Regions from separate parts of the Planococcus faecalis genome, predicted to be linked through region 2. Evidence: riboswitches for the same ligand, from Rfam matches in the RefSeq annotation. Region 2 holds a riboswitch; the other holds the start of a gene.

Region 1 (3,417 bases), 1.1 Mb from region 2:
GGGTAACGCTGATGGAGTTTTTCTGCATAAGCAAAGTCAACTTCGTCAAAAATAACAACTTTCAGGCTGACATTGGCATTTTGCAGTTTTTCTATAAATACATCCAGTTTCGTTACATCTGTTTTCATACCAGAACTAGGTGGTTTTGGTGACAAGGTAATATCATCGATTTCTATCATCCACTCCTGCCAAAGAGATGCCTGCGTTTCTACAGCCACTTTCCAGCCTTGCAAATGGCACAAATCAACGAGTTCACCGATACCTTTATGGAGAGCGGGATTGCCACCGGATATGGTGACGTGCGAAAAGGCCTTGCCACCGGTTTGGATGAGTTCCTCAACGATTTCAGTAGGTTGTTTGGAGACGCTTGTGCCTGTGCCATCCCACGTGAATTTAGAATCACACCAAGAACAAGAATAATCGCATCCTGCTGTGCGCACAAACATGGTTTTTTGTCCCATTACCATGCCCTCACCTTGAATGGTTGGACCGAAAATTTCCATCACTGGAATTCTCATAACAAGTCCTCTTGTTTCGGACGGAATACAACATAACTGGTTGGTGTTTCACGAACGATAACTTGCAGACAGTTGGGACGGTTGCTGGTCGCTTGCAGCATCGTTTGAATCGACTGCCACACTTGCTTAGCAAGAAGCTAGGTGGTCGGAAATTTAGTGGCAAATTCTGAATGATCGTTCAAGACACTGTGGTCGTATTTTTTATGAATCAGTTCTTTCAATAATTTAAAGTCAATTAGAAAACCAATGGCGTCAAGTTCGTTACCTGCGATTGTAATGTTGAGATGATACGTATGGCCGTGCATGACTTGGCATTTCCCTGCTTCTTCACTTGGAATAAAATGCGCTGCTGAAAAATGAAAGTCCTTATTTAGCTCAAATTGGAAATCGTGTGGAATTGTCGGATAAAATTGCTGCATCATGCTCTAACACCAGCCATTTTTTTATCCTGATAGCGAGCAAGTCCATCATTTCGCAACTTGCAGGCAGGACATTCACCACAACCAGTGCTCGGGATGCCGTTGTAGCAAGTTAAGGTCTTGTCTTGAATAAATTCAAAAGCACCAAGTGTATCAGAAAGTTCCCAAACCTCGGTCTTGTCGAGCCACATTAACGGCGTATGGATGATAAACTGCTTGTTCATTGCTAAATTTAATGTGACATTTAGTGAACGAATAAACGTATCACGACAATCGGGATAACCGCTGAAGTCGGTTTGACTTACTCCAGTAATTAAATGTTGGCAACCGATAGCGTCTGCATAAACTGCTGCAAAAGATAAAAATAAGTGATTTCTGCCCGGTACAAAAGTAGATGGCAATTCACCATCTTCTGCGGTCACATCGATATCATCACGTGTTAACGCATTGGCTGAGAGTTGATTGATCAAAGTCATATCCAATACCTTAAATGATACACCTAGTTCTTCAGCGATTTTTCTGGCACACTCAATTTCAGCCGAATGACGCTGGCCGTAATCAAAAGTGACGGTTGCTACTTCTTTGAAATTCTTGATTGCCCAAAATAGGCAAGTGGTACTGTCTTGGCCACCGCTGAAAACGACGACTGCTTTTTCTTTTTTCATCTGTAACACTCCTTAGTTTTTTAGAGAGGGAGTTTGCGAACCTCTTTTAGCGAACAGTGTTAATAATAACATAATGTACCAGAAAAGAAGACTGTAAATTCAAGTCTCCGGAAGGTGTACTATTTCTGTAATAGGGTATATTTATAGCATAAGGAAAGGGGATGTTTGACATGAGAGCAATTATTATCGACAGTTATGGTGGTATAGAACAACTGAAAGAAAGAGAAGTAGAAACACCAACTATCAACGAAAATCAGGTGCTAGTTGAAGTTCATGCCACTTCTATAAATCCAATTGACTGGAAATTACGTGAAGGCTATTTAAAAGAAATGTTACCTTGGGAATTCCCAATTATTTTAGGTTGGGATGCAGCGGGTGTGGTTGCTAAAATTGGCACAAACGTTAAGCATTTCAAAGTAGGCGATCGTGTCTTTACGAGACCTGCGACAACACGTCAAGGGACTTATGCAGAATTTGTGCCAGTAGAGGAACAGCTATTAGCTCATATGCCAGAAAGCATGACTTTTGAAGAAGGTGCGGCAATTCCGTTAGCTGGGCTAACTGCTTATCAATGCCTTGTCGACTTTGCCGAAGTTAAAAAAGGAGATAAAGTATTGATTCATGCGGGAGCCGGTGGAGTGGGAAGTATGGCCATTCAAATCGCTAACAGCATCGGAGCGTATGTAGCGACGACTGCGAGTGACAAAAACGATGAACTGGTCAAATCACTAGGTGCAAATCGTGTCATTAATTACAGTGAAGAAGATTTTAGTGAGTTACTGGAAAACTTTGATGCAGTATTAGACACAATGGGTGGAGAAGTACTAGATAAAAGTTTCAAAGTCTTGAAAAAAGGCGGGAAACTGATTTCGATTGCAGGTCAGCCTTCTGCAGAGAAAGCGCAAGAGCACGAAGTAAAAGCAAGCAGCTTTTGGTTAGAGCCGAGCGGTGAGCAATTACATCAGCTGGCTAATTTGTTTGTATCAGGAGAATTTAAACCTGCGATTGGTCACGTGTTTGATTTTAGTGAGCAAGGGTTAAAAGATGCGCACGAACTTAGTGAAACTCATCATGCTCGCGGAAAAATTATTATCAAAGTGAAATCTTAATAAAACGAAAAAATCCTTTCACATGAGTGAAAGGATTTTTTCGTTTTACGTATTAACCTGTTGGTGCATCGTCTTGAGCTTCTTCAGTACGTACAACTAAGACATCACATTTTGCTGAACGAACAATGTGTTCTGAAACGCTACCGATTAGGAAACGTTCAACCGCATTTAATCCGGTAGCACCACAGATAATTAAATCCGCTTCAACTTTCTGTGCCAAATCTCTTGAAATCATTGTCTTAGGAGAACCATAATCGACAACAATGTTCACTTTTTCAACACCACCGGCTAATGCTTCTTTTTTATACTCTTCTAATAAATCTTCAGCAAACTTTTGAGCACGGTCAGCAATCGAGCGATCATACGCTTCAATTGCAGCGAACGAACGGGTATCGATTACGTTTACCAAATTTAATGTAGCGTTATTCCGTCCAGCAATACCAACTGATTTTTTAAATGCCCACTCAGCTTCTTTCGAACCATCGACTGCTACAAGAATTTGACTGTATTTTAATGTCATCCTACATTCCTCCTTTATCTCTCTTTGTAAACATTCGCTAAAACTATCTAAGTTCCTGCTAAATTGGATGTAATTTCGTGAATTTTTTGTCTAATTAAAGGCGTCTTTTGACATGGTAATTAGATGAATAGAAATAAATAGCTAGCAGTAAAGTGATGGTTTAAACCAATCGTTCAATTTACGGTA
Region 2 (3,417 bases):
TACGTCGAAAATCATTTATTGACTCAAGTTCCGTGTCCATTTGGAAATAATGAACAACGGGGTCTGTTAGAAACCATCATTGAAGTGGAAGGTAGTTATTTGAGTGTATTTAATACTCATTTAGCGCTGAAAGATGAAGAGCTAGCAGTTAGTGTTGATGAAATTTTGACCCTTACAGAAAAAAGCCGCTTTCCACAAATTCTTGTTGGGGACTTTAATGCCCCACCTTCGAACGGTTATATGCAAAAACTCAACAGCCAGTTCAACGATGCTTTTTTGACAATGAAAAGAGGCGATGCCTACACATATCCCTCTCCTTACACAAATAAAGAAACAGCTGAGATTTTGTCTCCAGCAATACGAATCGACTATATTTTTTCAGATAGCGCTATTGATGTCGTACAGGTAGCCGTTATTGAGACGGCCGTTTCCGATCATATGCCGATTGTAGCGGATATGGTCCTGACTGGTGCAACAGTACACAGTAAAGATGGTTTGCAAAAAGAACGGGCAAAGGTCTAAACAGTCAAACTTCAGCATATATGATGAAAAAACCGGAAGCTCTCTATTAGAGAGTTTCCGGTTTTTGATGTCCGTAAATTTGATGGTCTGCTAGATCGCGTTTGCATAACTTGACGAGTAAATATACCAGGGGCGTGTCCGCTGCAGCCACGAGCCATTTGAATGCATATTGTGTCACAATCATGCCAAGTAATACACTAGTTGGCAAAGTGCCGTAAAAAGCGATGGTGATGAAAATGCTCGTATCGACCAATTGGCTGACCATTGTTGAGGCATTATTGCGAAGCCACAACTTGGAATGACCATGTCTTTCTTTCAGTTTATGGAAAATAGTGAAGTCCAGGTTTTGACTAATAAAGTAAGAAACGAGACTGGCTATAGTAACACGAAAACCTGCAGAAAAGATGGTTTCGAATGATTCTTGATTCGTAAAAAAAGAAGCAGCTGGTAAATGAATAGCAAGAAAAATAAACGCCAGTGCACAAAGCTGTGTAACAAATCCTGCAGTAACGGTTTGTCTTGCAGCTTCTTTGCCATATACTTCTGCAATCGTATCTGTGATCGGGAAAGTGAAAACATAGACGATGACAGCAGCCGGTAAAACAGCCCATTCGCCGATACTGAATAATTTCACCGCGAGTATATTCGATAAGATTAACAAGCCGACAAATGCGCCGTTCAAATAAAGTAACATTTGCTGAGCTCCTTATCGATTGGTAATCGTTTCGGGATTCATGTCGTGATTCATCATCCGGTACGATGCCATTTCTTCGTATTTTGTTCCAGGTTGGCCATAGTTTGTGTAAGGATCAATCGACAAACCGCCACGTGGCGTGAATTTTCCCCAAACTTCGATATACCGAGGATCCATCAATTTGATTAAATCATTCATAATGATGTTAACAACATCTTCATGAAAATCTCCATGATTGCGGAAACTGAATAAATAAAGCTTCAGTGATTTGCTTTCGACTAATGTTTTGTCGGGAATAAAGCTCAAGTAGATCGTAGCGAAATCGGGTTGCCCAGTTTGCGGACAAAGGGACGTAAACTCAGGACAATTAAATTTCACAAAATAATCACGGCTGTGCAGATTGTCGATGGGTTCTAAAATGTCTGGATCGTATTCAAACTTATACTTGGTGTTTTGATTGCCAAGCAATTCTAAATGCTCGAGCGTTTCTTCGTTTCTTCCTGCCATAAAAACGGCCTCCTTTTAGATGCCCGGTTAGGAAGAGGGTTATAAAAAACGGACAAAAGAAAAAGCCAAATCGCATGTGGATTTGGCTGAGTTTCGACAATCCATAGTTTTTTATAGAGGGTGAAATGCTATGAACCTCTCCCGTTGCCGGGGTATTTACTTTTTACTCATCTATCGTATAAGACTTACTATGCGTTGTCAATCGACCAAATTTGTTAACATATTAGCAACAGCCAAAGGAGAGGATCGCATGGGGCATGATCATGATCATTTTGAAACAGTTAGAAGCGGCAATAAAAAAGCTTTATCTATTGCACTTATCATAACAGCCGGCATCATGCTGCTAGAGTTTTTCGGCGGACTCTTCACAAACAGTTTGGCTTTAATTGCAGACAGCGGTCATATGTTGTCGGATACGGTTTCACTGGTACTGAGTTTGTCAGCTATTTGGTTTGCGGGAAGAGCAGCGTCTGCTAACAAAACCTATGGCTACTACCGTTTTGAAATTCTTACCGCCTTTATTAATGGCATTACGTTATTTGTTATGGCAGGTTTTATCATTTATGAAGCCGTCCAGCGTTTATATGAGCCTGCGGAAGTTCAAGGAGGTTGGATGCTAGTCATTGCGTCAATTGGTCTTGCTGCTAACGTATTGAGCGCGTGGGTGTTAAACCGTGGTGCCGATGTTCAAGGCAATCTTAATATGAAAAGTGCTTATATGCATATTATCGGAGATGCGCTTGGTTCAGTAGGCGCCATAGTAGCGGGTATGCTTATTCTGTTATTTGACTGGACGATAGCAGATCCGCTGATTTCGGTCGCTGTTGCGTTATTGATTTTGCGGAGCGCCTGGGGCATTCTTCAAAATAGCATTCATATTTTGATGGAGGGAACACCTGAGACGATTGATACGCAGCAAGTGAGAGAGCGGCTGCTTGAAATCGAAGGTGTGTTAGACGTTCATGACCTTCACGTGTGGACGATTACATCTGGCATGGACTTGTTTACATGCCACATTGATGTCGATGTCAATATACAAGAGCAAAAGGTTCTTCAAGAAGCTTTGAAATTGGTTTATGATGTGTGCGGAATTGAACATGCCACCATCCAAATTGAAAAAACCGACACTGTACACGACTCACTAAAGGTATAAATTTAAAAAGAGTGGATTATCTGTTAATTTCTCTATCATTGACGGATAGCATCCATATTTTTCATGGTAAACTAAAGGTAAAAGATAGGCAGAAAGGAGCGACAAGAATGGCAGGCGAACAGTATGGATTACAAAAGCAATCAATAGAATGGGTGAAAAGCCAACTAAACGAGCAAGTAGAAATCATCGACGTTGATCCGCTGACGGGCGGAACCTCTTCAAAGCTATTTGAGCTAACTGTCAAAGAGAACGACCAAGTGCTTTCTTACGTTCTGCGACTTTTTCATAAAGCCGATTGGTTGGAAAAAGAGCCTGATTTAGCAAGACATGAAGCAGATAGCCTTCAGTACGCTGAGCAGTCCGGCCTTCTTGTCCCTCACTTAATCGCTTATGACGAAACCGGACAAGAAAATGGCGTGCCTGCAGTATTCATGACAAAAGAGTCTGGCTCTGTCGTACTTCAACCAACTCATGATAACAAATGGACAGATCGACTGGCAGCGGCTTTGGCAGAGTTGCATCAAATAAAGGCAGAAGACTT

The links. Region 2 has a riboswitch for preQ1 ahead of queF (preQ(1) synthase). Riboswitches for the same ligand answer to the same signal wherever they lie in the genome.
Region 1: linked by a shared signal. The riboswitch ahead of queC (7-cyano-7-deazaguanine synthase QueC) and the one ahead of queF (preQ(1) synthase) in region 2 are both predicted to bind preQ1.

The regions. Positions count from the first base shown of each region.
Region 1 is NZ_CP019401.1:1,326,991-1,330,407, forward strand. Features, by position in the region: gene queE (7-carboxy-7-deazaguanine synthase QueE) at 1-518, opposite strand, end outside; partial or broken gene queD (6-carboxytetrahydropterin synthase QueD) at 515-940, opposite strand; gene queC (7-cyano-7-deazaguanine synthase QueC) at 937-1,602, opposite strand; PreQ1 riboswitch class I at 1,609-1,652, opposite strand; gene AJGP001_RS06645 (NADP-dependent oxidoreductase) at 1,773-2,711, shown strand; gene AJGP001_RS06650 (universal stress protein) at 2,764-3,231, opposite strand.
Region 2 is NZ_CP019401.1:259,428-262,844, forward strand. Features, by position in the region: gene AJGP001_RS01380 (endonuclease/exonuclease/phosphatase family protein) at 1-522, shown strand, start outside; gene AJGP001_RS01385 (queuosine precursor transporter) at 569-1,216, opposite strand; gene queF (preQ(1) synthase) at 1,229-1,723, opposite strand; PreQ1 riboswitch class I at 1,821-1,868, opposite strand; gene AJGP001_RS01395 (cation diffusion facilitator family transporter) at 1,974-2,876, shown strand; gene AJGP001_RS01400 (phosphotransferase family protein) at 2,984-3,417, shown strand, end outside.